DNA from 4 places in the Ventrimonas sp. genome. Region 4 is predicted to be linked to each of the others. Evidence: predicted binding sites of a transcription regulator. Region 4 holds the regulator's gene; each other region holds the start of a gene.
What was found. The regulator HrcA, encoded in region 4, represses chaperone genes, less so after heat shock. The targets are predictions, from matches to a motif close to TGTTAGCACTCNNNNNNNNNGAGTGCTAACA.

Region 1 (6,141 bases), on a different contig from region 4:
CGGAGGCTCTGATGGTAGGCGGGAGAGTCGTAAACATTGCCGTGTTATTTGTGGATATCCGCGGCTTTACTACCATGTCTGAGAAACTAATACCTTCCGAGGTGGTAGAGATCTTAAATCAGTATCTGACTCTGATCGCGGACTGTATTATGCGAAACGGAGGAACACTGGACAAATTCATCGGCGATGCAGCCATGGCATTCTGGGGAGCTCCGCTTCCGCAGGAAGACTATGTGATGAAGGCTGTCCGGGCGGCAGAAGATATGCGCCAGGGCTCCGATGAGCTTTCCAAAGTCTTGATGGAAAAATACGGGCGAACCGTATCCTTTGGCATCGGGGTTCATGTAGGAGATGCGGTGGTTGGAAATATCGGTTCTCCGCAGCGTATGGATTACACGGCCATCGGAGATACGGTCAATACCTCGGCACGTCTGGAGGCAAATGCCCCGGCACGTACGATTTTCATATCCCGCGAGGTAGCAGACTGTCTGGAAGGACGTATCCGTGTAACATCCCTGGGAACCAGTATTAAGCTGAAGGGAAAATCAGATATGGAAATCCTGACGATGGATGAGATCCTGGAATAGGGAAGAGAAAAAGGCTCTTATGCAAAAAGATTTTATAAAAATCAGCATAAGAGCCTTTTTTAAAAAAACAAAAAAGTCGAAAATCTTTGACTTCAAAGATCTTCGACTTCTTGAGAGCTGCTGACGGGAATCGGACCCGTGACCTCCGCACTACCAATGCGACGCTCTACCGACTGAGCCACAGCAGCGAACCTCGTATAATATAGCATGGGATTTGCGGAATGTCAACAGTATTTTTGAAAAAAATGAAAAAAATTTGGAACCCATTTACCCCCTTTCCCATTTCAGGGAAATGTGTTATGATAAGTTATTATCATGCGGCATAAAGCAAGACGCCCGCAAACAGTATGGAGGACTTCACGATGGAAAAAGAAAAAGAAGTTTTAGAGACAGCGGAAGAGAAAGATGTTGTTTCCAAGAACTTTATTGAGCAGGAGATCGATAAAGATCTGGCGGAGGGTGTTTACGATCACGTTCAGACCCGTTTCCCGCCGGAGCCGAACGGTTATCTGCATATCGGACATGCAAAGTCCATTTTATTAAACTACGGTCTTGCCCAGAAATACGGCGGCAAGTTCAACTTAAGATTTGATGATACCAACCCGACCAAGGAAAAAACCGAGTTTGTCGAGTCTATCATGGCGGATGTCAAGTGGCTGGGCGCAGACTTTGAAGACAGACTGTTCTTCGCATCCAACTACTTCCAGCAGATGTACGAGTGCGCGGTTCTTCTTATAAAGAAAGGAAAAGCCTTCGTCTGTGACCTGACTGCGGATCAGATCCGGGAATATCGCGGTGATTTCACCACCCCGGGTAAGGAAAGCCCGTACCGCAACCGCAGCATCGAGGAGAACTTAAAGCTTTTTGAGGAAATGAAAGAGGGCAAGTATCAGGATGGTGAGAAGGTGCTTCGTGCCAAGATTGATATGGCTTCTCCGAATATCAACATGAGAGACCCGGTCATCTACCGTGTAGCCCGTATGACACACCACAACACCGGCGATGCATGGTGCATTTACCCGATGTATGACTTTGCCCATCCGATCGAGGATGCCATTGAGCATATTACCCATTCCATCTGTACCCTGGAGTTTGAGGACCACCGTCCGCTGTACGACTGGGTGGTACGCGAGTGTGAGTTTGAGAATCCGCCGCGTCAGATTGAGTTTGCAAAGCTGTACCTGACAAACGTGATCACCGGTAAGCGTTACATCAAGAAGCTTGTTGAAGACGGCATTGTAGACGGCTGGGATGATCCGCGTCTGGTTTCCATTGCTGCGCTGCGCAGACGGGGCTACACTCCGGAAGCGATCCGCAAATTTGTAGACCTGGTTGGCGTATCCAAGGCAAACAGCTCAGTTGACTATGCTATGCTGGAGTACTGTATCCGTGAGGATCTGAAATTAAAGAAGGCCCGCATGATGGCAATCCTGGATCCGGTGAAGCTGGTCATCGACAACTATCCGGAAGGCCAGACAGAGATGCTCGAGGTTCCGAACAATCTGGAGAATCCGGAGCTTGGCTCCCGCATGGTTCCGTTCGGCAGAGAGCTCTATATTGAGCGTGAGGACTTTATGGAGGAACCGCCGCGCAAATACTTCCGTCTGTTCCCGGGCAATGAGGTTCGTCTTATGAGTGCGTACTTTGTAACCTGTACAGGCTTTGAGAAGGATGAGAACGGCAATATCACGGTCGTACACGCAACCTACGATCCGGCTACCAAGAGCGGTTCCGGCTTCTGTGAGCGTAAGGTAAAGGGCACCATCCACTGGGTTGCAGCCGAGACTGCAAAGCAGGTTGAGGTGCGCCTGTATGAGAATATTGTAGATGAGGAAAAGGGCAAGTTAAACGAGGATGGAAGCCTCAACTTAAACCCGAACTCTCTGACTATCTTAAAGAATTGTTATGTTGAGCCGGCTCTTGCAGAGGCAAAGGCTTATGACAGTTTCCAGTTTGTCCGCAATGGCTTCTTCTGTGCGGACTGCAAGGACAGCAAGCCGGGCGAGCCGGTGTTTAACCGTATCGTTTCCTTAAAGAGCTCCTTTAAGATTCAGAAATAATCGATTGGATTAGGGGATAGGATTATGGAACTGTTGATTCCGCTTGATTCCCGGTCAAAAAAACCACTGTATGAACAGATATACTCCCACATCCGCGCGGAGATCCGAAACGGTTCCTTAAAAGCAGGGGAACGGCTTCCATCCACGCGGGTGCTGGCGGAGCATTTGAAAGTCAGCCGCAGCACAACGCAGATGGCCTATGACCAGCTGCTTGCCGAGGGATACATGGAAGCCCGGCCGTGCCGCGGCTATTTTGTCAGTCATCTGGAGGAACTGGTGGAGACCGGAGCAACCGGCACCGGCGAGATGGAGACTACCGTAGAGCCGGATGCCGGTTGGCGCGTCGATTTTTCGCCGCGGGGCATTGACCTGGACAGCTTTCCATACCATGTGTGGAGAAAGCTGAGCCGGAATACTCTGGTAGATGATAACAAAGAGATGTTTCATTCCGGAAATCACCAGGGAGAACCTGGCTTTCGGGAGGCAATACGCAGCTATCTGCATTCGGCACGCGGTGTCAACTGCAGCCCGGAGCAGATTATTGTAGGTGCGGGAAGTGAGTATCTGCTGATGCTGCTGTCCCAGATCCTCGAAGGAAGACACGTGATCGCCATGGAAAACCCGACCTACAAACAGGCCTACCGGGTCTTCCAGAGCCTGGGCTATGAGGTCTGCCCGGTGGAGATGGACGCAAATGGCATGGAGCCGGAGCTTTTGGCTGAATGCGGGGCAAATGTGGCCTATGTGATGCCATCTCATCAGTTCCCGACGGGAATCGTTATGCCGGTCGGGCGGAGACAGGAGCTCTTAAAGTGGGCCCAGGAGGCGCCGGACCGTTATATTATAGAGGATGATTACGACAGTGAATTCCGGTATCGCGGAAAGCCGATTCCGGCGCTTCAGGGCATGGACCGGAATGGCAGGGTGATTTATCTTGGCACGTTTTCCAAATGCATTGCGCCGGCTATCCGTGTCAGCTATCTGGTACTGCCGCTTTCACTTTTAGTCCGTTACCGCAGCCAGACTTCTTTCTATGCTTCTACGGTGTCACGCATTGATCAGAACATTTTGTATCAGTTTTTATCAGGAGGACATTTTGAACGGCATTTAAACCGGATGCGTGCGATCTACAAAACCAAGCATGATCTTTTGCTGGAGCAGGTGGAACCGCTGCGAAAACAGTTTGAGATACGTGGAGAGCATGCAGGTCTTCATATTCTGCTGACATCCAGAAACGGCGTGCCGGAGGAAGCACTGATCCGGAAAGCGGCAGAAGCAGGAGTCAGGGTCTATGGTCTGAACAGCTATTTCATTCACCCGGAACACAACCACCGCCCGTCGACTGTGGTGCTTGGGTATGCAAGCCTGAGCGAGGAGCAGATCGTAGACGGCATACACCTTCTCAAAACATGCTGGGGGATTCAGAACGCAGATTTTTCAGAAATGTAAAAGAAGCAGGATATGGAGAGTAAGAAAACTCCATGTCCTGCTTCTTGCGTTATGCATGATGTTAAGCCTCTGTGTCTTCGCTGACTGTTGTAGCAGAGACCTCTTCGCCGGAAACAGGCTGTTTCTCAGCCGGTTCTTCATCAGGTTCCTCATCAACAGTAATCTCTTCTGCCTGATCAGCAGCGGCTTCCAGCTTTGCAGCGGTTTCTTCCATGGTATCGGAGACGGCTTCCACCGCACTTTCCATGGCGTCAGCAGTTTTGATCACAGCGTCCTCAGCAGCGCTTTCAGCCTTTTCTACGGTATCTTCTGCTGAAGCGGCAGCTTTCTGCGCACCGTCTCTGGCAACACTGACAGCCTCGCGGGTGTTATCGGCCACGATAGCAGCAGCATCCTTTACCATGTTTTTTGCGGCACTGGCAGCATCCTTGGCGGCGTTCATCATGTCGCCTGCGGCTACCAGGAACTCGTCCTTATCTGCATGGAGGGAAACATAGTTGCGGCTCATGGTACTGTCCGGCACTTCGGTTTCGTCCTCATCCTCAAAATCGTGGAAATCTTCATCCAGCTCCTTGTTAAAAGACCGGTATTTCGTCAGGTAAGAAATGCCGGCTGCAGCAGCTCCTGCAATGGTTAAGAGGGCTGCCAGTTTTCCAAAAGCTTTTTTTGCCATACCCCTGTACTCCTTTCTTTGAACATTCGTTCCGGTTCCATTTCTCTCCAGTTACGAATATTCTTTATAAAAGTAATTCTAATACGAAGAGAATAAAAAAGAAAGGGGAAAGTTATAAAAATTCGATAAAATTAGCACTCAACTCTTGACAGTGCTAACAACACGTGCTATAAATGGTAATGTACATCAGAGAGGGGGTTTAAGAGTCCCCGAAAAGAAAAGCGTTCGTTCACAATATGTGGATCGCAACAAAAATAGATTCGATGTAAGGAGGAGTTATCCATGAAATTAGTACCGTTATTTGATCGGGTTGTATTAAAACAGCTTGTGGCAGAGGAGACTACCAAATCTGGTATCGTGCTTCCGGGCCAGGCAAAAGAGAAACCGCAGCAGGCAGAGGTTGTAGCAGTAGGACCTGGCGGTGTGGTTGACGGAAAAGAGATCACCATGCAGGTAAAAGCAGGTGACAAGGTTATCTACTCCAAGTACTCCGGAACCGAAGTAGAGGTTGATGATGAGAAGTACGTTGTTGTAAAGCAGAATGATATTCTGGCAGTAATCGAGTAAGATATATCTATATATTATTGATAGAAACTGGAGGATTTTGAATCATGGCAAAGCAGATTAAATATGGCGTTGAAGCCAGAAAAGCTCTGGAAGCAGGCGTAAATCAGTTAGCAGATACTGTTCGTGTGACCCTTGGACCGAAAGGAAGAAACGTAGTTCTTGACAAGTCTTTCGGTGCTCCGCTCATCACCAATGATGGTGTGACCATCGCGAAAGAGATCGAGCTGGAAGACCCATTTGAAAACATGGGTGCACAGCTGGTAAAGGAAGTAGCTACCAAGACCAACGATGTAGCTGGTGATGGTACCACGACCGCAACCGTTCTGGCTCAGGCTATGATCAACGAAGGCATGAAGAACCTGGCAGCAGGCGCTAACCCGATCGTATTAAGAAAGGGCATGAAGAAAGCAACCGAGGCTGCTGTTGAGGCAATCGCAAAGATGAGCCAGCCAATCTCCGGCCGTGATAGCATCGCGCGTGTTGCATCTATTTCCGCAGCAGACGATGAAGTCGGCGAGATGGTAGCAGACGCTATGGAGAAGGTTTCCAAGGACGGCGTTATCACCATTGAGGAGTCCAAGACCATGAAGACTGAGCTTGACCTCGTAGAAGGTATGCAGTTCGACCGTGGTTATGTGTCCGCTTATATGTGCACCGATATGGACAAGATGGAAGCAAATCTGGATGACCCGTACATCCTGATTACCGATAAGAAGATTTCCAACATTCAGGAGATCCTTCCGATTCTGGAGCAGATTGTACAGTCCGGTTCCAAGCTGCTGATCGTGGCAGAGGATATCGAGGG
Region 2 (6,141 bases), on a different contig from region 4:
AAGATCCACACCGGAAGCAGGGCATACCGGACACTTCCGCCGTGAAGCTGCACACTGCTGTTCTCGGCGGCCACCGTGGTATAACCGGTCACTGTCTCCTCAAAAGCACGTTCTACCGACTTTTTCACACGCTCATTCGCGCGCGGCGCGCTCTCCTCTGAGTCTGCATCGTAGCGGTCTGCCAGATACCCGGCCAGGTAAGCAGGCTGGAACGCAACCGCCTCACTGATTTCAAACGGTTCTATGGATTCCATCAGATCATCCGGAATTTTAGAGTCTCCATCCACCGGGACCTTCTCAAATCCGATGCTGCCGCCCCGGTTGATCAGATAGAAGCTGGTTTCTGTATAGTCATACCGGCTGTCGCTCCAGAACCGGGTTCTGGTTCCGCGATAACGGATGTTTGCATCTGCCTCAGTGTCAAACAACCAGAACGGCACATAAATTCCGCGGATTTCATCAATATGATTCTGGTCTTTGAAAATCTTCGGCAGAAGCTTTTTCCCTTCCAGATGCTTCATCAGTCCGGATTTTGCGGCCTGTTTATCCAGTTTAAACGGAATGATGAGATCCGGGCGCAGCGCACCGGAAAGCTTTCCGGTCATTACGACAGGATTTCCGCAAAACGGACAGACTGACGCCGCTGTATTCTCATCCGCCACGATCTCACCACCGCAGGATTCGCAGTGATAGGTACTCAGCCCCTGCTCCTCCCCTTCCTGCCAGATGCTGCCCTCCGCCTTATCCCATCGCATATCATCCTGTTTTTCTTCCTTCAGAGTTGTATCATACTGCTGCAAAGTCTCAATTTCAAACTCGGTATCGCAGTAGGGGCATTTCAATTTCTGTGCCTTGCTGTCAAAGCGGATGCCACCTCCGCAGCAGGGACATTTGTATTCCTGTAGTTCTCCCATCTCATTTCTCCGATCTTTTCCCTTACGTAACTGTCCCGTGCCTTCACACGCACTATCTTACGATATCCCCCTCATCAAAGGGATCGTTACCGTCCACGCATGCGTGTCCAGCAACAGGATTTTGCCGATGCTTCGCATTCCAAATCGGCAAAATCTGCTGCCACCACTGCAACATACGGAATTTTCAGTTCAGAAAATCCCTACCCAGAAATAATTACAACGAATTTCCACATTCCGGACAGAATTTCGGCGGATGTGCCGGATCCTCCGGCTCCCAGCCGCACTTGTCGCACTTATAAAGAAGTGCCCCGGCTGGTTTCTTTGCTCCGCAGTTGGTACAGAATTTTCCCTTGTTCACGGCACCGCAGGAGCAGGTCCACCCGTCTGCAGGTTTCGGAGAACCACACTCCGGACAGAACTTTCCGTTTGCCCTGGTTCCGCACTTTGTGCAGATCCAGCTGCCTTCCGGCTGCATTTTCGGAATCGGATTTTGCGCCTGCTGCCCGGCTGGCTGCATGGGCTGTGCCTGCTGCTGTCCCATAGCAAACAGATTCTGCGCATTTGCGCCTCCTGCTGCGTTCATGGCCATGCCCATTCCCATAAATCCGGTCATGGCACCGCCGCCATTGGCTGCCGCTGCCTTCATGGCATCAATCTGGCCGCCTACCAGGCGTGCTGCTGCCGTGTTCGGATTCGTAGTCATTGCATTTTCTTCCCACTCCGTCAGTTTCTTTCTCTGATCATCTGGAATGCTTAAGGAATTAATGTTGACAGAAAATACCTCAATGCCTCGTTTCTGACGCCAGGAAGAAGACAGCACCTCATTTAATGCGTCCGAAATCTCCAGCGTGTGGGCCGGAATCTCATAATACTGGATTTTCTGTGCGGAGAGCTTTGCCAGCGCCGGCTGCAGGGCAGTCATCATCTCACCCTTTAAGCGGGCCGCGATTTCTTCGCTCTCATAAGTATCCGCAACATTTCCGCATACATTGGTATAAAACAGAAGCGGATCGCAGATCTTGTAAGTAAATAAGCCGTTGCAGCGGATATCCACAGACAGCTTGTAGCCAAGGGACTCATCCACCACAACGCGGAACGGGATCGGCGTTGCTGTTCCAAACAGGATTTCCCCCAGCTCCTTGGTGTTGATATAATAAACCCGCTGGTCTTTTGCCGTGTCACCTCCATAGGTAAAACGCTTACCCACGATCTTGAAGGTTTCCTTGATGCTGTCTCCCAGATTGCCGGTAAAAATGCTCGGCTCAGTGGAGCTGTCATAGGTAAATTCGCCTGGCTCCGCGCAGACCTCCACAACCTTGCCCTGCTCCACGATCAGCATGCACTGACCGTCCGCCACCGCAATACCGCTTCCGTTGGAAATGGCATTATCATTACCCTTTGTATTGGCAGAACGGAACGATGTCCGCTTTCTTCCTCTCTTCACCAGTATATCTTTATCCATTGCATCACAGTAGAAAAATTCTTTCCACTGATCTGCCAGAGTTCCCCCAAGTGCTCCTGCTGCTGCTCTGATCAGTCCCATATACTTACTCTCCCTTCCATATTTATGTCTCCGGCCTCTGAAAAGCAGATACCGGAACATTTTTTTCATTTTACCACAAATATCAGGAAAAAAGAAGAAAGCTGTCAGACAAATCTTGATTTCTGTTTGTCTGACAGCTTTCGCTTCAAAAGGCTTTATGCCCTGTATTCTGTTTTACCTGTGCGGCCGGTCATTATTTCTCAGCCAGCATCATCATGATCTCATTGGTACGTGCCACAAATCCGGTCATGCGCTCCGGACTTAAGCTGCCGTGCGCCAACAGAGCCAGATCGTAAAGCTGCTCGCAGATCTTATGGGTATTCTCGCCCTCACCGTGATTCAGTACATACTGGACCAGCTTATTGTTGGCATTTAATACCAGGGTCTCGCCTGCACCTCCGAACATGGACGGATCCATACCGTACATATTGTACATCTTCATCATATCCTGCATACGGCGGGTCTCCTCGGAGACGGTCAGCATGGAAGAAATGCTCTCATCTTTCAGTTTTTCTACCTTGATCTCCAGCTTGTCATTGCCGAGAGCCTTCTTGAAGGTTTCGGTCAGAGCCTCAGATGTCTTCTTGAACTCTTCATCATCGTCCTTGACCTCTTCCTTGAAGGTGCTGTTTAAATCTGCATCGATGCGTAAAAACTTCAGACCCTCATTTTTCTGCTCCAGATGACCGATGAACGGGCTGTCGATGCTGTGCGGCAGGATAACCGCATCCAGACCTTCCTTCTTGAACATGTTGATGTACTGGCTCTGCTCTTTCTCATCTGTTACATAGAAGACGGTGTTCTCATGCTTCTCTTTGTTCTCCTCCAGGCAGTCCTTTAAGGTCAGGTACTTGCCGTCCAGATTCTTAAAGAGGATGTAGTCATTCATCTTCTCTGCAAACTTTTCATCCTTAATGCAGCCAAATTTGATGAACGGTGCGATATCATCCCAGTATTTCTCATAGTTTTCACGGTCGGTCTTGCACATGCCGCTTAACTTGTCTGCTACCTTCTTGGTAATATAATCAGAAATCTTCTTAACAAATCCATCGTTCTGCAGTGCACTTCTGGATACGTTCAGCGGCAGATCCGGACAGTCGATGGCACCCTTTAACAGCATCAGGAATTCCGGGATCACCTCTTTGATATTATCAGCAATAAACACCTGATTGTTATACAGCTTGATGGTTCCCTCGATGGAATCGTACTCGGTGTTGATCTTCGGGAAGTACAGGATACCCTTTAAATTAAACGGATAGTCCATATTTAAGTGGATCCAGAACAGCGGCTCCTTGTAGTCGTGGAACACCTTGCGGTAAAAGTCACGGTATTCCTCATCGGTGCACTCGTTCGGATGCTTGCTCCACAGCGGAGTGGTATCATTTAAAGCCACCGGGCGTTTCAGAATCTTATATTTCTCTTTGGCCGGCTCGGTCTCTACCGTTTCTTTCTCGCCGTTCTCGTTTTCCTTCTCTTCCGTCTTGGCCGGCTCTACAATAGTCTCAATGATGGTATCCTTCTCAGTGAGCTCATCCTTCTCAATTGTTTCATACTGCGGCTCAGCTTTTTCGTTATTTAAAAAGATCGGAACCGGCATAAAGGAACAGTATTTTTCCAGAACCTCTCTTGCACGGTACTCATTGGAGAACTCGTAGCTGTCTTCATTTAAATACAGAGTGATGGTGGTTCCCTGCTCTGCCTTCTCGCCGTCCTTCATCTCGAAGGTCAGGCCTCCCTCAGACTCCCAGTGAACCGGCTTGCTGCCCTCTTTGTAGGAAAGGGTGTCGATGGTTACTTTGTCCGCTACCATGAATGCGGAGTAGAAGCCTAAACCGAAATGACCGATGATCTGGTCTTCATTGGCTTTGTCTTTATACTTTTCGAGGAAATCCTGGGCACCGGAGAAGGCGATCTGGTTGATGTACTCCTCCACCTCAGACTCGCTCATGCCCAGGCCGTTATCGGTGATGGCAATGGTCTTCTCATCCGGATTTACGGTAACCTGTACCTTATATTCCATGCCTTCCGGTTTGGTATACTCCCCCATCAGCTCCAGCTTTTTCAGCTTGGTGATGGCATCGCAGCCGTTGGAAACCAGCTCACGATAGAAGATATCGTGGTCGGAATACAGCCATTTCTTAATGATCGGGAATATATTTTCACTGTTTATGGATAAATTACCTGTTCTGCTCATAATACATTGCTCCTTTTCGATTCAGAATGGAAAGACAGCTCTTCAAACCGCCTTTCAAATTACCATAACGGTATTTTAATACCACAAAATCGAAAAGTCAATAAAAAATCAGCACTCATTTGCGTTGAGTGCTAATAATTTAGAAAATTTTAATTTTTATCAGGTTTCTGTTTTCAGACTTCTACGTAAGGTATCTGCAGCTTCTTGAAATATCTCCGGACTGTCTCATCCCATTCCTGCTCGATTTGCTTGTCCAGCATAAAAATTTTCAGGGATGTTCCGGTCACACAGGCCGCCGCGTGATTTTCATAACGGATGTTTAAATACAGGGCCGCTATCTGGTCTGCCGGAAGATCTGGCTTTACCCGGCGTATGAATTTCTCATTTTCCTCCGGTGAGAGCTGCAGAGTGATCTGAAAGCTCTCCGGCAGCTTTCTGCCTCTGATCAGGGAGTAACAGAACGGACGCAGCGTCTTCCAGGAAGAAAGCTCCTCGATCCGGTTCGTTTCCAGCTCCTCATCCGAATAATAGCCCTGGCGGATCCGCCCATCTATGGTAAAGCTGTTAAACGTCACAATGTTAGCCTCCCGCACCAGCCAGTAGTCAAAGGTCTCTCCCATAAAAAGCTGTGCGGTAAAGGTTTTTAAATCTTCTATTTTTAATGCGATCATCTGTAAATCCCCCTTTTTCGCTGCCTGCTCCTGCGTCAACTCTGCAAAACACCATTCCCTGCTCACGCAGCTACTCCCTCATCATCTCATGATACCGCTCAAAGAAATCGGACGTAGTACAGTCGGCCCCATCACTTAAGGATACCTTGTTCCAGATTGCTCCGTCAATTTCCACCCTGTGCTCTGCTTCGTAAGAATCGTAGATACTGCGGAACGCCTGATTTTTTCGCTGCAATGCCAGGTTGTTCTTGCGTTCCAGTGTTGCGTCCTCATCAAAATCACTGACACATTTTACCACATACCATTTTCCCTGCCATACAAACGGCTCACTGATTTCTCCTGCTTCCAGCGCAAAGACCGGTTCCTCATAGACGGCATCACGCTCGCCCCGCCCCACGGATACCTCAATGTCCGGATTCTCGGACTCTTTTCTGGCTGTAGCTGCAAAATCTGCCCCCTCATTTGCCACCTTCGCATAAAGTTCCTGTGCCTTTGCTTCGTTGCTGACTGCAATCTCCTGCACCTGAATTACCCTTGCCTCACTGTCACTGATTTCCAGGTTCACGTCCTTTGTCAGCTCGTCCACCAGCTTATTGGCCCGGTGATAAGCCTCATACATCGTGTATACATCATCCCGTGTTGCTTTGGTATAAGCCTTATCCGCATCCGTCAGGGAATTGTAGTAATCATCTGCCAGCTGCTTTAACTGCTCCCGTTCCTGACTGGTCAGCGTCAGTCCCTGCTCGTCTGCCAGAAGATTCATGGATTTGACCTCACCTAAAAAGGTGCGTATCTGCTCTAACAGATACGTCTGGAACG
Region 3 (6,141 bases), on a different contig from region 4:
CCGGGATATCCTCATCAGCGGCAGCCGTTTTTCCGAACTGAAGGACCGTCCTGTCTCGCTCCGGGAGCTGGCCGCCTACCCCTGGATCAGCCTGACCTCAGAATCCATCAGCCGTACCTTCTTAAATACCTACTTTGCGCAGTACGGTCTTACCTTCTCGCCGGATATGGAGCTGGCCACCACCGATCTGATTCTCCCGGCTGTGCGCCACAACCTCGGCATCGGATTTATCCCCGAAGCCTTCGCCCACAGCGAACTCGCCGCCAGAAACATCTTCCAGGTCCAGATTGAAGAGCAGTTCCCGGAACGCAATATCCTGCTGATCTCCGATTCGGAATATCCGCAGAGTGTAGCATCGAAGGCGTTTCAAAAATTTGCAAAATAACAAAAATGCCCTGGCACATATTTTCACGCCAAGGCATTTTTTCTTTTTTATTCATTGCAGTTATCCTTCACAAATTGCACAATATCCGCATTCACTTCCATGATCCGAGGATCATTTTCCATTTCAGAAATGCTCATCCAGCAATACTGAACCCCATCAATCTCAAAAGCATTCTGTTTCGCCACATCCGGGAAGCTCGCAACAGAAGCTAAATACAACTTATGGCTGTAAATTCTGTTCTCATGATGGCTCTCCGGTCTGGCGCTATGCTCGCGCATGAATCTGCGAACGCGTCACTGGCGCGTTCTTGATATGCAATGCAGGAAAATTCCAATGTGCCGCTCATTCTGTATGGGGTGCCCGGAACTTCTACTCTACTGGCTATGCCAGGATAATAAATAACACAGCCATTCTTATTTTTGTAGCGAAGCCAATACAGCAGGAAGTGAATGAGACCGCTCTCCGAGATTTTCAACATATCAGGTGTTTGCATCTTGAGCACACACGTCCGAATGTGGCGGATGTTAATCCGACACAGGCGAACGCGTGTTAGCGAGAGCAAGCAAACAACGATATGTGAAAATATAGGAAAGCGGTCTCTTTCTCTTCCGGACCTTATTTGGTTTTATGAAGCAAATTTTTATTCCACGTATGCGATCAGCTTCTCGCCTTTCTCATCGGTATCGATCACGATGGTCTGGCCTTCACTGATATTACCTTCCAGGATGATCCTTGCTGCCAGGGTCTCTACGTTCTTCTGGAGATATCTTCTCAGCGGACGTGCACCGTAGGCCGGGTCGTAACCATGATCCGTCACGAAGGTCTTGGCATTGTCGGTCAGTTCTACCTTCAGCTCGCGGTCTTCCAGACGGCGGTTCACATCGGCTACCATCAGATCCACAATATGACTGATGTTATCCTTTGTTAACGGCTTGAAGAGGATCGTCTCATCCAGACGGTTCAAGAACTCCGGACGGAAGTGGGCACGCAGATCTTGCATGACCATAGCCTCAGCCTCCGGCTTGATATTGCCGTTTTCATCGATGCCATCCAGCAGATACTGGGAACCGATGTTGGAGGTCATGATCAGAATGGTGTTCTTGAAGTCCACGGTCTTGCCGGTGGAATCGGTGATACGTCCATCGTCCAATACCTGAAGCAGGACATTGAATACATCCGGATGTGCCTTTTCCACCTCATCGAAGAGAACAACAGAGTACGGTTTTCTGCGGACTGCCTCGGTCAGCTGACCACCCTCATCGTAGCCGACATATCCCGGAGGTGCTCCGATCAGGCGGGCTACAGAATGTTTCTCCATGTACTCACTCATATCGATACGGACCATATTGTTCTCATCGTCGAACAGTGCCTCAGCCAGGGCTTTCGCAAGCTCAGTCTTGCCGACACCGGTCGGTCCAAGGAACAGGAAGGAACCAATCGGTTTGGTCGGATCCTTGATGCCGGCCTTGGAACGAAGGATTGCTTCGGTAACCTTCTCCACGCCCTCATCCTGGCCTACGACCCGTTTATGCAGGACCGTATCCAGATGCAGGATCTTGCTGCGCTCGCTCTCATTTAACTTGCTTACCGGAATACCGGTCCAGCGGGAAATGATTCTTGCGATCTCATCTTCAGTGACACTTTCATGCACCAGGCTCAGATCCTGATTCTTTACTTTTTCTTCCTCTGCTTCCAGCTGTTTCTGCAGCTGCGGCAGCTTGCCGTACTGAAGCTCAGCGGCCTTATTCAGATCGTACTGCTGCTGGGCCGCAGCAATATCACGGTTCACCTGCTCAATCTCTTCGCGGAGAGCAGAAAGATGGGAAACAGAATTCTTTTCATTCTCCCACTGTGCCTTCTTGCTGGCAAACTCGTCATGCAACTCTGCCAGATTTTTCTGCAGATCCGCCAGACGCTCCTGGCTCAAATGATCTGTCTCTTTCTTTAATGCAGTCTCCTCAATCTCCATCTGCATGATCTTTCTGGAAAGTTCATCCAGTTCGGTCGGCATGGAGTCAAGCTCGGTCTTGATCAGGGCGCAGGCCTCATCAACCAGGTCGATCGCCTTATCCGGCAGGAAGCGGTCGGTGATGTAACGGTCAGAAAGCACAGCTGCTGCCACCAGGGCAGAGTCCGTGATCTTGACACCGTGGAACACTTCGTAACGCTCCTTGATACCACGCAGAATGGAAATGGTATCTTCTACGGTCGGCTGGTCTACCAGCACCGGCTGGAAACGACGTTCCAGGGCCGCATCTTTCTCAATGTATTTCCGGTATTCATCCAGTGTGGTCGCACCGATACAGTGCAGCTCGCCTCTGGCAAGCATCGGTTTTAACAGGTTGCCTGCATCCATGGAGCCCTCGGTCTTGCCAGCTCCCACAATGGTATGCAGCTCATCGATGAACAGAATGATCTGTCCTTCACTCTTTTTCACTTCTTCCAGAACGGCTTTTAACCGCTCCTCAAACTCGCCACGGTACTTGGCGCCTGCAACCAGCGCGCCCATATCCAGCGCAAACAGCTTGCGGTTCTTTAAGCCTTCCGGCACATCGCCGCGGACAATACGCTGGGCCAGTCCCTCGACAACCGCCGTCTTACCAACACCAGGCTCACCGATCAGGACCGGGTTGTTCTTGGTCTTTCGGGAAAGAATCTGGATTACATTACGGATCTCGCTGTCACGACCGATGACCGGGTCAAGCTTCTGGTCCTTCGCACGCTCTACCAGGTCGTAGCCATATTTTTCCAGGGTGTCATAGGTTGCTTCCGGATTGTCGCTGACAACTCTCTGGTTGCCGCGCACCGTAGACAGTGCCTGCAAAAAGGTGTCGCGGGTAATGCCGTACTGGCGGAACAGATCCTTCATGGTACGGTCCGCATACTTTAACATGGACAGGAAAATATGCTCAACGGAGACATATTCATCGCCCATGGCTTTGGATTCGTCCTCCGCATTGATGAGGACTTTATTTAAATCATTGCTGATGTAAACCTGACTGGAACCGCTTACCTTCGGCAGTCCTGCCAGCTTCTGCTGTGCTTCATTGGTGATCAGCTCTTTGCTGATGCCCATCTTGGTTAACAATTTTAAAATAAGGCTGTCATCCAATGTGAGCAGACTGTAGAACAGATGCTCCTGTTCGATCTGCTGATTGCCATATTCGTAAGCAAGCTTTTCACAGTTCTGGACGGCTTCCATTGATTTCTGGGTAAATTTGTTTATATTCATAAATCACACCTCCATTCCTTTTAGTGCAACGTCATCTTTTATCTCATCTGTTATACTACTTCTATAACATTAGCTGTACTATAGCACATGTTGTTAGCACTGTCAAGAGGTGAGTGCTAATTATTTGTGAAGAATTTGTGTCTTTCACAATGCCATCTTCTGCAAATGCAAAAGAGCTGGTTTTTCGTCTGCGGGAATCCAAAAAAGCTTCTTTCCAGATTTTCTTCTCCCCGGCAAAAAAGAGCGCCGACACGGCAGCGAATCCCCAAGCGGTGTCCGAAAAGTCTGGATCCAGTCTAATATTCTTATTTCATCGCAATACATGGACTCCCTTGTCCACATGCTCTGGCTGTCTTCTATTTCCTTGCATCTAATTGTTAACCAATTTTCAATTATATGTTGACAATTATATCTCCTCGTGCTATTTTATTTCTCAAAACCAATTTTTATTTACCATATCAAAGGAGATCCGATCTTATGAGCACAACGCCTGATATTTCCACCGATCCACAGCTTTCCCGCGAGGAAGCGCTTGCCATCTTAAACACTCCGGATGGAGAACTTCCGGAACTCATCGCCCGTGCAGAAGTCCTGCGCAGAAAGTATAAAGGAAACCATGTAAGCATCCATATCCTGACCAATGCCCGCAGCGGAAACTGTTCCCAGGACTGCACTTACTGTGCCCAGTCCTGCCGCTCCAAAGCTGAGATTGATAAATACAAATGGGTAGACGATGAGAAATTATATAAAGACAATGACTTTGTCAACGAGAACCATCTGTCCCGCCACTGTATCGGCTTAAGCGGAATGAAATTCACCGACGCGGAAATCGAAGATCTGGCGAAACGGATCTGTAAAATGAAAGAAACCGGTACGCATCTGTGCTGTTCCATCGGCTTTCTGACCGAGCATCAGGCGAAAATCTTAAAAGAAGCCGGGCTCGACCGCATCAACCACAATTTAAACAGTAGCCGTTCCTATTATCCCAACATCTGCTCCACCCATACCTTTGAGCAGCGCGTGGCCAACATCAAAATGCTTCAGGGACTGGGATTTGAGATCTGCAGCGGCGGGATCATCGGCATGGGCGAGTCCAAAGAAGATGTTGTCGACATGCTTCTGGAACTCCGCGAGATCCAGCCGGAAGCACTCCCGATCAATTTCCTGCTTCCGATCCCGGGCACTCCGTTAGAGCACGCCGATATTTCTGGGCTCACAACGGAATACTGTCTGAAGGTGCTCTGCCTTGCCAGACTTCTGGTCCCGAAATCTGATATCCGCTGTGCTGCCGGACGGGAAGTTTATTTTAAGGGAAAAGAAAAAGACCTGCTCCGCGTGGTGGATTCCATTTTTGCCTCCGGTTACCTGACCGCGGGCGGGCAGGGAATCCAGGATACCATCCGGGCCATTGAGGAAGCCGGTTTCACTTACGAAATCGAATCCGCTTAACAAAAAACGAAAGGAGTTCACTATGACAAACCAGACTACCGCCAGATCTTTCCGGAGAAGCAACACTTATGCCATGACTATGACAGCGCTTATGACCGCTGTCACCTGTATTCTCGCACCGCTGTCCATCCCGATCGGGCCGGTGCCGATCTCTCTTACTAATTTCGCCATCTATCTATCTCTTTACCTGTTGGACTGGAAAAAAGGGACAATCAGTTATTTCATTTATTTACTGCTCGGCTTTGCCGGACTTCCTGTCTTTTCCGGTTTTACCGGCGGCGTTGCCAAGCTCGCCGGACCAACCGGCGGTTACATTGTAGGCTTTATCCCGATGGCGATCATTGCCGGATTTGTGATTGACCACTGCAAAAAGCGCTGGGTCCAGCTGGTCGGCATGATCGTCGGCACCATGATCTGTTACGCACTCGGAACTGTATGGTTCTGCTTCCAGGCCAACTACACGGTATCGGCTGCCCTTGCAGTCTGTGTTATCCCATTTATCCCGGCTGACCTCATCAAGATAGTGCTTGCCATGAGTATCGGTCCGGAGATCCGCAAAAGACTGGGTTCTGTGGTTCAATAATAGCAACAACTGTAGTATAATGGATGTCATGGGTGTCTCCATGAGACAACGAACCGTAAAAACACAAAACCTTAAACAGGCGAGGAAAAAAACATGACATCCATCCGAGGTCTCCTGATCAGTCATATGATCTGGAAAAATATGAATCATAATGCGCCACATAAAAAGCATTCTGCCGCAAGACACCGCTGGCAGAATGCTTTTTTCAATAAAGACCGCTTGCCAGAAGCCTACACCTGGTCTGCAGAGACCACACCAGGCGGCACTGCCTTTCAACGTGTCATCCGTACAGACACCGGACGTACCGGACGTGTACTCCTATATTTTCATGGAGGTGCCTACCGGGACGGCCTGGTGCCATCCTACCGCAATTTTTCCACCGGCTTTTTTCAAGCAGCCAATGGCTGCGAGACCATTTACCTGGATTACCGGTGCGCTCCGGACTACCAATACCCCACACAATTAAATGAAGCCCTGGATCTTTGGGATGAT
Region 4 (6,141 bases):
TCCGGAAGCACCGGGAATCGGAATTGAACTTGCCGACGATGCAGAAGAACTGTATCCGGCAAAAGAGCGCGGCAGCAATGCAGCGCACCGGGCATTCGATGGATCTGTAAAAGACTGGTGATGTAAATAACAATATAAGTATATGACAAAGGCCGTGTGAGTTGCCGAAAGGCAACTCACACGGCCCTATTAAAGTGAATCAAATGGTTATTTTACCCCAGCACCAGGAACACTTCCTGCGTCTGCTTTCCGTGCTGCCGTGTCTGTGCGTGAGTATCAAAGAAAATATCCACGTGGTTGCCCTTGACGCCGCCGCCGCGGTCCTCTGCGGTGTAGATGATACCGCCGATCATGACCTTGCTTCCGTAAGGAATGACGCGCGGGTCCACGGCAATGGTACGTCCGGAGGTTGCGATGGTGCCGGTGCTGGTGTGGCGGCCCCAGCCCTCGGAGCACTGTCTGCATGGACAGTAGCCGGTGGTGCGGAAGAAGCCGAGGGATTTTAAACCGGTATGTTCGTGGCTTTCCTCAGCAGAAGTGCTTTCAGCAGCAGTCTGGGCCGATTCTCCCTTTACATAGGTTTTCGGATTGGAAAGCGCTTTGCCGTCTACCGCGCCTTCTACAACATAAGTGCCGTCTGCCAGCGCGTCCCAGTTTATGCTGATGCGGAAACCGTGATTCCCATTGCCGATTCCGTTTCCTTTCAGATCAGAACGGTAGGTGACTGCGGTCTGGTGATAGCTTTTAACCTGCTCACCGGTTTCTTTATTGGTAATGGTTACGCTGACCGGAACGCCGGTGTTCGGCATGGAGGAATCCCACGCCCAGCCGACAATGGTATTGCCCTCGAATGCATCAAAGGAGCCATCCGGGGCTGCTGCCAGAGCAGTAAAGGCACCTCCGATCAGGAACATGGCTGAGATCAGTAAGGTGACAAACATTCTTTTGGTTTTTAACATAAAATCAGTCCTTTCTTTTCCAGAATCTGTTACAGGTTTGTGTGCCACAAAAACGAAATATTCAATTCACACAAATTAAATATATGTAACAAATTTGTAACATATGAACGATAAGTCCTTATTTTACACATTTTTTTTGATTTGTCAAGGAAAAAACGAAAAGCAGGTCTGTTTCTGCCCTGGAAAATACAAAAAGTCACAGAAAAAACACAGATTTTTCAGGCAAACCTCTTGACAAACTACATAGGGTAAAGTATATTAATCACAGAATGTTAGCACTCCTTGATGATGAGTGCTAACAAGAAGAAGGAGGCGGCAGAATGGAACTGGATGATCGTAAAGTTACTATATTAAAAGCTATCATCAAGACTTATCTGGAAACAGGTGAGCCGGTGGGTTCCAGAACCATTTCCAAATATACGGATTTAAAACTGAGTTCCGCAACCATCCGAAACGAAATGTCGGATCTGGAGGAGATGGGATATATCCAGCAGCCCCATACATCGGCGGGACGGATCCCATCCGATAAAGGCTACCGCTTCTATGTAGACCAGATCATGCAGGAAAAAGAACAGGAAGTCACGGAGGTCAAAAGCCTGATGATCAAAAGGGTTGACCGTGTGGAACTGGTCTTAAAGAAGCTGGCACAGCTTCTGGCTAACAACACCAACTATGCTGCCATGATCAGTGGTCCGCAGTATCACCAGAACAAGCTGAAATTCATCCAGCTGTCCCGGATGGAGGAAAACAAACTCCTGGTGGTCATCGTGGTAGAGGGAAACCTCATTAAGAATGCCATGGTGAATGTACCGGAGTCGGTGAGCCAGGAAGATATCCTGAACCTCAACATCCTTTTAAACAGCGCGCTTAACGGTCTCACCATTGAGCAGATCAATCTGGATGTTATCACAAAGCTCAAACAGCAGGCCGGCGTTCACAGTCAGATTGTGGATCTTGTATTAAATGAAGTAGCCGGAGCAATCCGGGCCGATGAGGAAGATCTTCAGATCTACACAAGCGGTGCTACCAATATTTTCAAATATCCGGAGCTGAGCGACGGTGAGAAAGCAAGCCAGCTAATCAGTACACTGGAACAGAAGGATAAGCTCCAGGAGCTCATTGCAGATGTAAATGAGTCGGAAGACAGCAATGGAATCCAGGTTTACATTGGAGACGAGACACCGCTTCAGACCATGAAGGACTGCAGCGTGGTCACTGCCAACTATGAGCTGGGAGAGGGTATCCGCGGTACCATTGGTATCATCGGACCAAAGCGGATGGATTACGAAAGAGTACTCAGTACGCTGAAGCATCTGATGAAGCAGCTGGATGCCACCTATAAAAATGAGAGTTAGTGTGTCAGAGATGACGCCGATAAAGAAAGGCGATAAACCATGAGTCAGAAAGAAAAAGAAGTAAAGCAGAGTGCCGCTGAGGTCGAGAACGAAAATCTTGAGACTGAGCACACTGAAGCAGATAATGGCGAAACCTCCGCAGGAACCGAAAACCAGGAGGCAGAAACCAGGGAAAACGAAGCAAAAGAAGCAAAGGACGCAAAGAAAGATCCAAAAGATGCTCAGATTGAGGAACTTCAGGATCGATTAAAACGCCAGATGGCCGAGTTTGATAATTTCCGCAAGCGTACGGAAAAAGAGAAGGCAGCCATGTACGAGATCGGAGCGAAGGATATCATCGAGAAGATCCTTCCGGTGTTAGATAACTTCGAGAGAGGCCTGGCAGCCGTGCCGGAGGATGAGAAGGGTTCTTCCTTTGCCGAAGGCATTGAAAAGATCTACAAGCAGTTCGTGAAAACTCTGGAAGATGCCGGAGTGGAATCGATCGAGGCAGTAGGCAAGCAGTTCGACCCGAACCTGCACAACGCAGTGATGCATGTGGAGGATGAGAAATACGGCGAGAATGAGATCGCCATGGAACTGCAGAAGGGTTACAAGTACCGCGGCAGCGTGGTACGCCACAGCATGGTTCAGGTTGCAAACTAAACCAGCTGCGAAACTTAGCGTATTATCAAAAATTGTTTGAATAGAGCAGGAGGAAAACATTATGAGTAAGATTATTGGTATTGATTTAGGAACCACAAACAGCTGTGTAGCAGTTATGGAGGGTGGTAAACCGGTAGTTATCCCGAACCAGGAAGGCTCCAGAACCACACCGTCTGTCGTAGCATTCACCAAGACCGGTGAGCGTCTGGTAGGTGAGCCGGCAAAGCGTCAGGCAGTTACCAACGCAGACAGAACCATTGCTTCCATTAAGAGACATATGGGTACAGACTATAAAGTAACCATCGACGGTAAAAGCTATACTCCGCAGGAAATCTCCGCTATGATCCTGCAGAAGTTAAAAGCAGATGCAGAGGCTTATCTGGGTGAGACCGTAAGCGAGGCTGTTATCACTGTTCCGGCATACTTCAACGATGCACAGCGTCAGGCAACTAAGGATGCCGGTAAGATCGCAGGTCTGGATGTAAAGCGTATCATCAACGAGCCGACCGCGGCAGCGCTGGCATACGGCCTGGACAACGAGAATGAGCAGAAGATTATGGTATACGACTTAGGCGGCGGTACCTTCGATGTATCCCTCATCGAGATTGGTGACGGCGTAATCGAGGTTCTTTCCACCAACGGTGATACTCACTTAGGCGGTGATGATTTCGATAACCGCATTACCCAGTGGCTGGTTGACGAGTTCAAGAAGGCTGAGGGCGTAGACCTGTCCGGCGATAAGATGGCAATGCAGAGACTGAAAGAGGCCGCAGAGAAGGCAAAGAAGGAGCTTTCTACCGCAACCACCACCAACATCAACCTGCCGTTCATCACTGCAACCGCTGAGGGCCCGAAGCATCTGGATATGAACCTGACCAGAGCAAAATTCGACGAGCTGACCCACGACCTCATCGAGAGAACAGCAGTTCCGGTACAGAACGCATTAAAAGACGGCGGCGTAACCACCGCTGAGCTTGGAAAGGTTCTGTTAGTCGGCGGTTCCACCCGTATGCTGGCAGCTCAGGAGAAAGTAAAACAGATGACCGGCAAGGAGCCGAATAAGTCCTTAAACCCGGATGAGTGCGTAGCCATCGGTGCTGCTATCCAGGGCGGTAAGCTTGCTGGCGATGCCGGCGCAGGTGATATCCTTCTTCTGGATGTAACTCCGCTGTCACTGTCCATTGAGACCATGGGAGGCATTGCTACCAGACTGATCGAGAGAAACACTACCATTCCGACCAAGAAGAGCCAGATCTTCTCTACCGCAGCTGATAACCAGGAGGCAGTAGATATCCACGTTGTACAGGGTGAGCGTGAGTTTGCACGTGACAACAAGACCCTTGGCCAGTTTCGCCTGGACGGTATCCTTCCGGCAAGAAGAGGTGTTCCGCAGATTGAGGTTACGTTTGATATCGATGCAAACGGTATCGTAAATGTATCCGCTAAGGATCTTGGCACCGGCAAAGAGCAGCATATCACCATTACCTCCGGCTCCAACATGTCTGAGGCTGATATCGATAAGGCAGTGAAAGAGGCTGCTGAGTTTGAAGCACAGGATAAGAAGAGAAAAGAGGCAATTGATGCCAGAAACGATGCAGATGCTATGGTATTCCAGACCGAGAAAGCATTAAGCGAGGTTGGCGATAAGATCGACGCAAACGACAAGGCTGCTGTAGAGGCTGACTTAAATGCCCTGAAGGAAGCTATCAACCGTGCTCCGATCGACAACATGACCGATGCCCAGGTTGAGGACATCAAGGCTGGCAAGGAGAAACTGATGAACAGCGCACAGGCATTGTTCAGCAAGGTTTACGAGGCAGCTCAGGGTGCCGCAAACGCACAGGGCGCAGCAGGTGCACAGGGTGCGGCAGGCGCAGCAGGCGGTAACGCAGGCGCTGGAAATAACGATGATGTCATCGACGGTGACTTCAAAGAGGTATAATCCATATAGTAAGGCATAACGGACCAACGGGGAGACCGCAAGGTCTCTCCGCCAATCCGGAGTATTGCCGGGAGAGGCTGGCGCTTTTTCCGAAAATCTCAGGAGCGTTTGCTCCGGGACTTTCGCAAGAGGCGACAGCCATTTCGGTGTCTGAAAGACATTATGGTTCATGAAAGTATGCCTGGAGACAGGGAAATTTTTGAACCCCAAAAGCTGATTGACAGTATAGAAAAAGAAGGGCGCGGATGCGTCTTAAGTGAAAGAGGAAGGAAAAAGCATCATGGCAGAGACTAAGAGAGATTATTACGAGGTCCTGGGAGTTCCGAAGAACGCCGATGAGGCTGCATTAAAGAAAGCATATCGTGTCCTTGCAAAAAAATATCATCCGGACGCTAACCCGGGCGATGCCGAGGCCGAGCGTAAGTTCAAGGAAGCATCGGAGGCATACAGCGTGTTAAGTGACCCGGAGAAGAGAAGAAAGTACGACCAGTTTGGTCATGCTGCATTCGAGGGCGGCGCAGGCGGCGGTGCCGGCGGCTTTGGCGGTTTCGATTTCAACGGAGCTGACATGGGAGACATCTTCGGAGATATCTTCGGAGATATCTTCGGTGGCGGAAGAAGCCGCGGCGGCAGCCAGTATAATGGCCCTATGCGTGGTGCCAATGTGAGAACCGCGATTCGCATTACCTTTGAGGAGGCTGTATTCGGCTGCGAAAAGGAAATTGAGATCAATTACAAAGAAGAGTGTGCGACCTGTCACGGTACCGGGGCAAAGCCAGGCACTTCACCGGAAACCTGTAAGAAGTGCGGCGGTAAGGGTAAGATCATCTACACCCAGCAGTCCTTCTTCGGTCAGGTGCAGAATGTCCAGACCTGTCCGGACTGCGGCGGCAAGGGCAAGGTGATCAAAGAAAAATGCTCTGACTGCTATGGAAGCGGTTATATTACCAGAAAGAAGAAATTTAAGGTTACCATTCCGGCTGGTATCGATAATGGCCAGAGTGTACGCTGCGCAGGCGGTGGTGAGCCTGGCGTGAACGGCGGCGAGAGAGGTGATCTCCTGGTTGAGGCAGTTGTATCCCAGCATCCGGTATTCAAGCGTCAGGATGTCAACATCTTCTCTACCGTACCGATCTCCTTCGCAACAGCAGCGCTGGGCGGTCCGATCCGCATCAAGACGGTAGACGGAGAGGTCGAGTACGAGGTCAAGGCAGGAACCCAGACCGATACGCGTGTCCGC

Region 1: the regulator HrcA is predicted to act here: its motif matches at 4,899-4,929, upstream of ACMP1L_RS03160 (co-chaperone GroES).
Region 2: the regulator HrcA is predicted to act here: its motif matches at 4,758-4,788, upstream of htpG (molecular chaperone HtpG).
Region 3: the regulator HrcA is predicted to act here: its motif matches at 3,709-3,739, upstream of clpB (ATP-dependent chaperone ClpB).

What each region holds. Positions count from the first base shown of each region.
Region 1 covers NZ_DBFCCJ010000018.1:38,706-44,846, forward strand. The annotation lists gene ACMP1L_RS03135 (adenylate/guanylate cyclase domain-containing protein) at 1-587, shown strand, start outside; tRNA gene ACMP1L_RS03140 (tRNA-Thr) at 703-775, opposite strand; gene ACMP1L_RS03145 (glutamine--tRNA ligase/YqeY domain fusion protein) at 950-2,647, shown strand; gene pdxR (MocR-like pyridoxine biosynthesis transcription factor PdxR) at 2,672-4,096, shown strand; gene ACMP1L_RS03155 (hypothetical protein) at 4,158-4,769, opposite strand; gene ACMP1L_RS03160 (co-chaperone GroES) at 5,052-5,336, shown strand; gene groL (chaperonin GroEL) at 5,381-6,141, shown strand, end outside.
Region 2 covers NZ_DBFCCJ010000005.1:35,837-41,977, forward strand. The annotation lists gene ACMP1L_RS00385 (hypothetical protein) at 1-914, opposite strand, end outside; gene ACMP1L_RS00390 (SPFH domain-containing protein) at 1,129-2,457, opposite strand; gene htpG (molecular chaperone HtpG) at 2,651-4,651, opposite strand; gene ACMP1L_RS00400 (DUF5721 family protein) at 4,825-5,322, opposite strand; gene ACMP1L_RS00405 (peptidylprolyl isomerase) at 5,393-6,141, opposite strand, start outside.
Region 3 covers NZ_DBFCCJ010000034.1:75,595-81,735, forward strand. The annotation lists gene ACMP1L_RS05445 (LysR family transcriptional regulator) at 1-385, shown strand, start outside; gene clpB (ATP-dependent chaperone ClpB) at 1,026-3,617, opposite strand; gene bioB (biotin synthase BioB) at 4,095-5,066, shown strand; gene ACMP1L_RS05460 (biotin transporter BioY) at 5,089-5,649, shown strand; gene ACMP1L_RS05465 (alpha/beta hydrolase fold domain-containing protein) at 5,743-6,141, shown strand, end outside.
Region 4 covers NZ_DBFCCJ010000010.1:11,214-17,354, forward strand. The annotation lists gene ACMP1L_RS01430 (mandelate racemase/muconate lactonizing enzyme family protein) at 1-121, shown strand, start outside; gene ACMP1L_RS01435 (3D domain-containing protein) at 213-959, opposite strand; gene hrcA (heat-inducible transcriptional repressor HrcA) at 1,280-2,314, shown strand; gene grpE (nucleotide exchange factor GrpE) at 2,354-2,959, shown strand; gene dnaK (molecular chaperone DnaK) at 3,021-4,901, shown strand; gene dnaJ (molecular chaperone DnaJ) at 5,182-6,141, shown strand, end outside.